DNA from 2 places in the Micromonospora sp. NPDC049836 genome. Region 1 is predicted to be linked to the other one. Evidence: riboswitches for the same ligand, from Rfam matches in the RefSeq annotation. Region 1 holds a riboswitch; the other holds the start of a gene.

What was found. A riboswitch is a leader RNA that binds a small molecule or an ion and turns the genes downstream of it on or off. The one in region 1 is predicted to bind glycine.
Region 2: it holds a riboswitch for glycine, as region 1 does, so the genes downstream of both, gcvP (aminomethyl-transferring glycine dehydrogenase) here and gcvT (glycine cleavage system aminomethyltransferase GcvT) in region 1, are expected to answer to the same signal.

What each region holds. Positions count from the first base shown of each region.
Region 1 is NZ_JBITLH010000002.1:903,684-908,813, forward strand. Features, by position in the region: gene ACIBPB_RS07900 (proline dehydrogenase family protein) at 1-59, opposite strand, end outside; gene glyA (serine hydroxymethyltransferase) at 152-1,420, opposite strand; gene gcvH (glycine cleavage system protein GcvH) at 1,427-1,804, opposite strand; gene gcvT (glycine cleavage system aminomethyltransferase GcvT) at 1,836-2,963, opposite strand; glycine riboswitch at 3,102-3,191, opposite strand; gene ACIBPB_RS07920 (LysR substrate-binding domain-containing protein) at 3,297-4,259, opposite strand; gene ACIBPB_RS07925 (collagenase) at 4,368-5,130, opposite strand, start outside.
Region 2 is NZ_JBITLH010000004.1:338,590-343,719, forward strand. Features, by position in the region: gene gcvP (aminomethyl-transferring glycine dehydrogenase) at 1-2,649, opposite strand, end outside; glycine riboswitch at 2,724-2,822, opposite strand; gene ACIBPB_RS13280 (NAD-dependent protein deacetylase) at 3,048-3,941, opposite strand; partial or broken gene ACIBPB_RS13285 (NAD(P)H-binding protein) at 4,155-4,673, shown strand; gene ACIBPB_RS13290 (DivIVA domain-containing protein) at 4,882-5,130, opposite strand, start outside.

The DNA.
Region 1 (5,130 bases):
GCCACGATTCTCCGGAGTCGGTGACTGCCGGCCGCCATCAGCAACAGCTTGTTCGGCAATTGGGGTCCTTTCTCGGGGCTGTTGTCGCCCTCAGGAAGCAGAGCGTGACGAAGTGATCTACCACCCGCGGAAGCTCGGGTTCCCCGTACGGTCAGGAGGTGTGGCCGGGATGGAGGGGGTACCGATCGACGAGGCGAGCCACCCGCGTGCGTAGCGACGTGTCAGCCTCCTTGCCAGTCAGAGCACCGGCGATGATGTCGGCCACCTCCATGAACTCCGCTTCGGAGAATCCTCGGGTGGCGAGACCGGAGGTGCCGATCCGTAGCCCGGAGGTCACCATCGGCGGGCGGGGGTCGAACGGCACGGCATTACGGTTGACGGTGATGCCGACGCCTTGCAGCAGCCGCTCCGCCTGCGCGCCATCGAGATCCGCGTGACTCAGGTCGACCAGCACCAGGTGCACGTCGGTGCCTCCGCTGACCACCCGGATGCCGGCCTTCGCGACCTCGGCGGCGCCGAGACGATCGGCAACGATCTTCGCGCCGGTCAGGGCACGCCGCTGCTGATCCTGGAACCGCGGTTCTCCGGCGATCCGAAAGGCCACCGCCTTCGCGGCCACGACATGCGCCAGCGGACCACCTTGCTGGCCCGGGAAGACCGCAGAGTCCAGCCTCCGCGCGAGATCGGTGTACGCGCTGAGGATGGTGCCGCCCCGGGGGCCGCCGAGGGTCTTGTGCGTGGTCAGGGTGACGACATGGGCGTGAGGCACCGGGTTGGGATGCAGACCGGCCGCGACCAACCCGGCGAAATGTGCCATGTCCACGAGCAGGTATGCATCCACCTGATCGGCGATCCGCCGGAACCGGGCGAAATCGAGCGTCCGAGGGTAGGCCGACCAGCCGGCGATGAGCAGCTTCGGCCGATGCTCGCGCGCCAGCTCTTCGACCTCGTCCATGTCGATCAGGTGGTTTTCGGCGCCTACGCGATAGCTCACGGCCCGGTACAGCCGCCCCGAGTAGTTGATGCGCATGCCATGGGTCAGATGACCGCCGTGAGCGAGGTCGAGCCCGAGGATGGTGTCACCCGGCTGGAGCAGAGCAGCCATCACGGCGGCGTTCGCCTGCGATCCGGAATGCGGCTGCACGTTCGCGTACGTGGCACCGAACAGCCGCTTGGCCCGGTCGATCGCCAGGCACTCGATGTCGTCGACATGCTCGCATCCGCTGTAGTAGCGCCGCCCCGGGTAGCCCTCCGCGTACTTGTTGGTGAGGGCCGATCCCTGCGCCTGAAGCACGGCTCGGGGCGCGAGATTCTCGGAGGCGATCATGCCCAAGGTCTCGTGTTGGCGGCGTAGCTCCCGGCCGATCGCCTCGGCGACGACGGGGTCGAGGTCGGCCAGATCATCGTCGAAGGCTGCCATCGGGGCCTACCGCGACTCGTTGGAGAAGGCGCGGTACTCGTCCGGCGACATCAGGGAAGGCACCTGCGCCAACCGGACCCGCAGAAGCCAGCCTTTGCCGTACGGATCGACGCCGATCAGGCCCGGATCGGCGATGACCGCCTCGTTGACGGCGACGACCTCTCCGCTGACCGGGAGGTACAGCTCCGCGACCGACTTCGTGGACTCGACCTCTCCACACACGTCACCGGCAGTCAGGTGGCTCCCCGGCTCGGGCAGTTGCACATAGATGACATCACCGAGCGCTTCGGCGGCGAAAGCGGTGATGCCTACTTCGGCCGGCTGAACCGAGTCGTTGACCCACTCGTGGTTGAGGCTGTACTTCAGGTGTTCCGGTACGTTCATGACGCTGAACCCTCGCAAGGAATGGCCGCGATCACCGCGGACGACGGTAGAACGGAAGAGGGACGATCTCGACGGGCTCGGTGGTCCCCCGGATCTGCACGGCCAGCCGGATGCTGTCGCCGGTGCCGGCACGGATGCCGGCCATCGCGATCGGTCGTTTGAATGTGGGTGACGGGGCGCCGCTTGTGATGAGGCCGACCGGATCAGCACCATGGCCGTCGTCGGTCAGCGTCACCACCTGCTGGCCCGCTCGGGGAATTCTCTGCCCGGACGCGACGAGGCCGACGAGCCGACGGGTGACGCCGCTCTTGTGGGCCTCGGCCAGCGCGGCTCGTCCGACGAAGTCGCCTGGTTTGACGAAGGACACCACCCGCCCCAGCCCGGCATCGAACGGGGTGACGTCACGGCCGATCTCTGCGCCGTACAACGGCATCCCAGCCTCGATGCGGAGGGTGTCGCGGCACGCCAGCCCCGTGGGCGTCAAGCCGTGACGCCGACCGGCCACAAGCGCTGCTTCCCACGTGCGGACCGCGTCTTCGGCGTGTACGAGCAGTTCGAAGCCGTCTTCGCCGGTGTAGCCGGTACGAGCCACGACGGCTGGCCGACCGTCGATGTTCAGTAGCGCTACGGTGTAGTAGCGGAGCCGGGTGAGTCCCGTACCGGTCAGGGCTTCCACGATGGGGGCGGCGCGCGGCCCCTGCACCGCGATGATCGCCCGCTCGTTCGTGCGGTCGGCGGCCCAGGCCGCGTAGTCCGCACAACGGGTCCTGATGGCCTCATGTACGACGCGTGTGTTGATGGCGTTGACGACCAGCAGGTACCGGTGCGATGCGAGGCGATAGGCAACGAGGTCGTCCAGCACCCCGCCGGCGGCGTCGCAGAGCATGGTGTAGCGCGCGCCGCCGATCGGTACGGCGGACAGGTGCCCGACCAGAGCGTAGTCCAGTGCTGCCGGGGCCTCCGGCCCCGACACCTCGAGCTGACCCATGTGGCTGAGATCGAAGAGGCCGGCCTGTTCGCGTACGGCGCGGTGCTCAGCGAGCTCACTTCCGTAGCGAAGGGGCATCCGCCAGCCGCTGAAGTCGGTGAATCGAGCTCCGTGTCCTATGTGCGATGCATGCAGAGGTGAGCGGAGCAGAGCCGCAGGATCCTGGTGCACGGGGGCGCTCCTCGTCCCGACGCACGCGGCGTCGAACGGTCGGTTGCCTCCCGCTCTGTCATTGACCTGAGAGCTTCACCGCTGCGTCAGCGGCTTGCACCGTGGGTGAGACGACGGTCGTCTGCTTTCCAGAGTCACCTCGCCTGCACGGTAATGGGGCCTGAGAGTTTCTTGGGAGTTTGCTCCTTCGGCGCTCCGAATGAACGGAGTCTCTCCCGTGCAGGTTCGAATGGTGTCTATGTAGTTGTGGGCCATTCGCAGGTTAGATGACGGCCCATACCGCGTCAACATCATCCTGCCCATAGCTGATGCCTATATATCGCCGTCGGATCGCTACGACGCTGCGGGATGGGCGTGGGGATTGGCCCGCCACCATCGGGCGAAGGCAGCGTTGTCGTTGACGTGATCCAGGTAGGCCCGGGTGATGGCCTGGAACAGGGTGCTGCTCTGTGCAGAGGTCAGCGCATCGCGCCGCCAGACGACCATCAGCCTGGCCAGCAACTGCGGCTCCCCGCGCAGCGGCAGCACCCGAGTCCCGGCGGCCGGGGCCCAGGTCGGGTCGACCAGCCGGACACCGTCTCCGGCGGCCACCAGTGGGTGCGCGGCGCCACTCGGCGCTTCGTACCGGATCTTCGGCTCGAAACCTGCAGCGCGGCAGGCCCGTCGCAGCGAGGCAAGTGAGCCGTCGTCCGGCCCCGGCGGGCACACCCACGATTCGTTTCTCAGGTCGGCCAGCCGCACCTGCTCGTGGTGGGACTGCGGGTGGGAGGCGGACATGGCGACGAAGATCGGGTAACGGGGGATCAGTGGCCGGCTGGTGAGCGTGGGACCGATCGGCATCTCGAAGCCCTCAAGGATGCCCAGCAACGCGGCATCCAACTGGCCCCGGGTGAGTGCCTCCACCAACAGGCGCGAGGACGGCTCGATCTGCAGCGCGATCTCCGGATCCGGGAACGCTTCCGCGACATGACGTACGATACTGCCCGCGCAGGCGATGTGGACGGTGCCGAGTCGGAGCAGGCCCGGATTGGGGTGCCGGTCGCCGAAGTCCTCGACGAGCGCGTCGACCTCGGCCAGCACGACGCGGGCGCGCTGGAGCACCTGCTTGCCGAGTTCGGTCGGTTGCATACCGGTACGGCTTCGGACGAACAGCGGCCCACCGACCGTCTTCTCGATCCGATGCACCTGGGCCGTCAGCGCGGGCTGCGACAGACCCAGGCGGGCGGCGGCGCCGGTCACGCTTCCGGCCTCGGCGATGGCACTGATCGCCCGCAGGTGGCGCACATCGATGCCCATGACCGAGATTATGCACGCGACCGCAGGCGGCGCGGTGGCCACAGGCCAGGCGGGCGCGCCGCCCGGCGACTCCCGCCGGGCGGCGCGCTCATACCCATCACATGGGGTTCAGTAGCGCGTGCTCACCGTGGCGCCAGAGCAGGCGGTCTTCCCGTAGAGGCTGATGTAGTGGTACCCGGCGGCCGGGCTGGGGATGGCCAGCGACTCGGTGTTGCCGGCCCCGGCGGAGGAGCGGGTGGCGTTGCTGGTGGTGGCCCAGCTCGACGGACTGTAGTAGAGATCGCAGTTGCCTGTGCCGCCGGCCGCGGCAATGGTGAGGGTGCTGACGCCGGCGGGCAGGTAGATGTACAGGTAGTCGTAGTTGCCCGCGGTCGCGGAGCGTCCGCTGCGCTGGCAGTTGCGGTCGAGGGTACGCGTGTCAGTGCCGCCGCATTCCGGCATGGTGGTGCCGCCGCCCGTCGTGACCGAGATGGTCTGGGACGATCTCGCGGTCGCTCCCTGGTTGTCGGTGACCGTCAGCGAGACGGTGTAGGTGCCGGCCGCAGCGTAGGTCTTGCTGGGGTTGACGGTCGACGAGGTGCTCCCGTCCCCGAAGGCCCACTGCCGTGAGGCGATGCTGCCGTCGGCGTCCGTGGACCGGTCGGTGAAGGTGGCGGTGAGCCCACTGGTCGCCACGGTGAACGAGGCGGACGGCGGCTGGTTGGTCGGGGGCGGCGTGGTGCCCCCGCCGCAATCCCCTGCCGCGCAGCGCGTCAGCCAGGCGTCGAAGTCGGCGTCGTAGCGCGAGCCGATGGTGCTGGTGAGGTACGTGCGGGCGGCGTTGAATGCCCCCGATCGGTAGTATCCGAGCACTGTCGTCATGTCCGGCCGA
Region 2 (5,130 bases), on a different contig from region 1:
CGCGGTGTGCGGGGCGTTGGCCAGGGGGTTGTCCCCGGCCGGCCACTGCCCCGACCCGACGTTGTCGATCTCGGCCCGGATGGCGATCATCGCGTCGCAGAACCGGTCCAGCTCGGCCAGGTCCTCGCTCTCGGTCGGCTCCACCATCAACGTCCCCGCCACCGGGAACGACATCGTCGGCGCGTGGAAGCCGTAGTCGATCAGCCGCTTGGCCACGTCGTCGACGCTCACCCCGGTCGCCCGGGTCAGCGGCCGCAGGTCCAGGATGCACTCGTGCGCCACCAGGCCCTTGTTGCCGGCGTACAGCACCGGGAAGTGGTTACGCAGCCGCGCCGCCACGTAGTTGGCCGCCAGCACCGCCACCCCGGTCGCCCGGGTCAGCCCCTCGGCGCCCATCATCCGCAGGTACGCCCACGGGATCGGCAGGATGCCCGCCGACCCGTAGCGGGCCGCCGAGATGGCCGGCCGGCCCTCGGGGCGCTGCCCGACCGGGTCACCGGGCAGGAACGGCGCCAGGTGCGCGCGCACCGCCACCGGCCCCACCCCCGGGCCGCCGCCACCGTGCGGGATGCAGAACGTCTTGTGCAGGTTCAGGTGCGACACGTCCGCACCGAACCGGCCCGGCTTGGCGAACCCGACCAGCGCGTTGAGGTTCGCCCCGTCGACGTAGACCTGACCGCCGGCGTCGTGCACCTTCGCGCACAGCTGCGCGATGCCCGTCTCGTACACGCCGTGCGTCGACGGGTACGTCACCATGATCGCGGCGAGCGCGTCCCGGTGCTTGTCGATCTTCGCGTCGAGGTCGACCAGGTCGACGTTGCCGTCGGCGTCACAGCCGACCACCACCACCCGCATGCCGGCCATCACCGCGGAGGCGGCGTTGGTGCCGTGCGCCGACGACGGGATCAGGCACACGTCCCGGTGCCCCTGCCCCCGGGAGCGGTGGTAGGCGCGGATGGCCAGCAGCCCGGCCAGCTCGCCCTGCGAGCCCGCGTTGGGCTGCACGCTGACCGCGTCGTAGCCGGTCACCTCCGCCAGCCAGCCCTCCAGCTGGGCGATCAGCTCCCGGTACCCGGCGGTGTGCTCCGCCGGGGCGAACGGGTGCAGGTGGGCGAACTCCGGCCAGGTGATCGCCTCCATCTCGGTGGTGGCGTTCAGCTTCATCGTGCACGACCCGAGCGGGATCATGCCGCGGTCCAAGGCGTAGTCGAAGTCGGCCAGCCGGCGCAGGTAGCGCAGCATCGCCGTCTCGGAGTGGTGGGTGCCGAACACCGGGTGGGTGAGGAAGTCCGAGGTGCGGGCCAGCCCGGCCGGCAGCGCCCCGTCGACCTCGCCGTCGAACGCGTCCACGCCGAAGGCCGCCCACACCGCCGCCAGGTGCGCCGCGGTGGTGGTCTCGTCGCAGGAGACGCCCACCCGGTCGGCGTCGACCAGCCGCAGGTTCACGTTGCGGGCGGCGGCCGCGGCGACCACCTCAGCCGCCCGCCCCGGCACGCTCGCCGTGACGGTGTCGAAGAACGCGACGTCCGCGACCTGCACGCCGCCGGCGCGCAGCCCGGCCGCGAGCCGCGCCGCCGCCTCATGGGTACGCCGGGCGATCTCCCGCAGCCCGTCCGGGCCGTGGTAGACGGCGTACATGCCGGCCATCACCGCCAGCAGCACCTGCGCGGTGCAGATGTTGCTGGTCGCCTTCTCCCGCCGGATGTGCTGCTCACGGGTCTGCAACGCCAGCCGGTACGCCGGGTTGCCGTCGGCGTCCCTGGACACCCCGACCAGCCGGCCGGGCAGCATCCGCTCCAGACCCGAGCGCACCGCCAGGTAGCCGGCGTGCGGCCCGCCGAAGCCCATCGGCACCCCGAACCGCTGGGTGGTGCCGGCGGCGATGTCCACGCCGATCTCCCCCGGCGGGCGCAGCAGCGTCAACGCCAGCAGGTCCGCCGCGACGGTGACCAGCGCGCCGGCGCCGTGCGCGGCCTCGACCAGACCGGCGTGGTCACGGACCGCCCCGGACGCCCCCGGGTACTGCAGGTGCAGGCCGAAGAACTCGCCCGGCAGCTCGTCCCGGTCGACGTCGACCACCCGCACCTCGATGCCGAGCGGCTCGGCCCGGCCGGTGATCACCGTGAGGGTCTGCGGGAGGGTGTCCGCGTCGACCACGTACACCGGGCTCCTGCTCTTCGACGCGCGGCGCGCCAGGGTCATCGCCTCGGCCGCGGCGGTGGCCTCGTCGAGCATCGAGGCGTTCGCGGTGGCCAGCCCGGTCAGGTCGGTGACCATGGTCTGGAAGTTCAGCAGCGCCTCCAGCCGGCCCTGGCTGATCTCCGGCTGGTACGGCGTGTACGCGGTGTACCAGGCCGGGTTCTCCAGCACGTTGCGGCGGATCACCGCCGGGGTGTGGGTGCCGTGGTAGCCCAGCCCGATCATGGAAACGGCCACCGTGTTGCGGGCGGCGAGGGCGCGCAGCTCCGCGAGGGCCTCCCGCTCACCGGCCGGGGCCGGCAGGTCCAGGGTGCCGTGCCAGCGGATCACCTCGGGAATGGCGGCGTCCATCAGCTCGTCGATGGAGCTGTAGCCGACGGTCTCCAGCATCCGGCGCTCGTCGCCCGGGTCGGGACCGATGTGCCGGTCGGCGAACTGCTCTGCGGTCATGCGCTGCGCTCCTTGTGGGGGCGAGGTCGACGGGTCGGCCTCCCCCTGAGTCGCGCTGACGCGCTCCACAGTGCCTGCCCAACGCGGTCCTTTTGCCTGAGAGGTTCCGGGGAGAATCTGCCCCTTCGGCGCCGTCCGGGTGGTTCCCGGGCGGTCTCTCCCGCGTGGGTGGTACCGGCATGGTCAACGCTACCAGCGACCATGTTTCCGGCTCATGTCCTACCCCGCCCGCGCCCGCCCACACCGGGCCACCGCCGAACCGGCGGCTCGCCCCGGGTGCTCCGCCACGCCCGCCGCGGCCGCCGGGCGCGCCGCGGCCGGCACCGCGCCGAACCGGCGGGCCGCCCCGTGCGCGCGCCTCGCGGCGGGTCGCCCCGTGCGCTCCTCGGGGCGGGCCCCTACACCGCTGCGGGCTGCCCGGCGGTGGGCGCGAGGCCGGCGCCGGCCGGCCCGGGCCGCGGCGTCGGGCCGGCGACCCGGTCGGCCAGGGCGGTCAGGGTGGCGCCCAGCGGCGCGTCGAGGGCGACGGCGGCGTACCCGTCGCCGCGGGTGGGTCCCTGGTTGACGATGGCCACCGGGATGCCGTGCTTCGCCGCGCGGATGACGAACCGGCGGCCCGACATGACCGTCAGGGACGAGCCGAGCACCAGCAGCGCGCGGGCCCGTTCGACGCGGGTGAAACACTCGGCGACCCGGGGCGCGGGCACCGTCTCGCCGAAGAACACCACGTCGGGTTTGAGCATGCCGGTGCCGCAGATGCCGCAGTCCACGGTGCGGAACCCGGCGACCGCCTCGTCGGGCAGGTCGACGTCGCCGTCGGGGTTGACGTGGGCGACGTGCGCGTCGAAGCCCGGGTTGGCCTCGCGCAGCCGCCGGTCCAGCTCGTCGCGGGAGGTCAGGTTGCCGCAGTCCAGGCAGGTCACCTCGTCGAGGCGGCCGTGCAGCTCGACCACACCGGTGGCGCCGGCGGCGGTGTGCAGGCCGTCGACGTTCTGGGTGATGACCCCGGCGAGCAGGCCGGCGGCCTGCAACCGGGCCACCGCGTGGTGTCCCGCGTTGGGCGCCGCCCGGGCGATCATCCGCCAGCCCAGGTGGCTGCGCGCCCAGTACCGCCGCCGGGCCTGCGGGTCACGGGTGAACGCCTGGTAGGTCATCGGGGTGTGCCGGCGGGCCGCGCCGCTGGGCCCCCGGTAGTCGGGAATGCCGGACTCGGTGGACAGGCCGGCGCCGCTGAGCACCACGACGTCCCCGGCGGCCACCAGCCGGGTCAGCGCGTCGAACGTCTCGGTCACCGGTCCATGCTGCCTCGCCGGTCGCCTCGGCGACGAGCGGGTGGGCCCGGCCGCCCGCCGCCGGTGACCGCGGTCACGCCGCTGCCCCGCCCGGGCGGTCGTTCGCGTCCAGCCGCGACGGCGCGCTCGACCGGCGGGCGGCAGGCGGCGCGGGCGGGGCGAGGGCGGGGCGCTCGACCGGCGGCCGGCAGGCGGCGCGGCTAGGTTGGGGGCATGCGCGTCGTCATCGCCGGAGGCCACGGCAAGATCGCCAAGCTGCTGGAACGGGAACTCGCCGGGCGCGGCGACACCGCCGTCGGGCTGATCCGTAACCCCGAGCACGCGGCCGCGCTGCGCGCCGCCGGCGCCGAACCGGTCCTCTGCGACCTGGAGCACACCGACGTCGACACCGTCGCCGGGCACCTGGCCGACGCCGACGCGGTGGTGTTCGCCGCCGGCGCCGGGCCGGGCAGCGGCGCCGCCCGCAAGGACACCGTCGACCGGGCCGCCGCGGTGCTGCTGGCCGACGCCGCGCAGCGCGCCGGGGTCCGCCGCTACCTGCTGGTCTCCTCGATGGGCGTGGACGCCCCACCGACGGCCGGCCGCGACGAGGTGTGGGCGGCGTACCTGCGGGCGAAGAAGGCCGCCGAGGTGGACGTCACCGGCCGGGACCTCGACGTGACCGTACTGCGCCCGGGCCGGCTCACCGACGACGAGCCCGCCGGGCGGGTCACCCTGGCCCCGCGCGTGCCGCCCGGCCCGGTCACCCGCGCCGACGTGGCGCGGGTGCTGCTGGCGCTGCTGCACGCCCCGCACAGCGCCGGGCTGACCCTGGAACTGGTCGGTGGGCAGACCCCGATCGCCGACGCCGTCGCGGCGGCCGGCCGGATCCGTGCCGGCCGGCCGAGCGGATTCGTCCCGGCCGGCCCGCCGGGCAGTGCCGCGCGGGCCGGCCGGAACGTCAGCGCTGGTGCCGGGGCAACGCCGGCTGCGGCTGCCCACCGCCGACCGGCGTGGCCTCCCGGGCGAGCCGCGCCATCGTGGCGGCCAACTGCTCGCTGCCGTCGTCCAGGTGCCGCGCCGCCGCCCGCATGTGCGAGATCATCATGTCGCCGAAGATCCGCAGCGCCTCCCGGGTGGCCACCGAGTCGTCGAAGTCCGCGCCGGCGCTGCTGCGGTACTGCGCGACGGCCCGCTCGGCCTCCTGCTT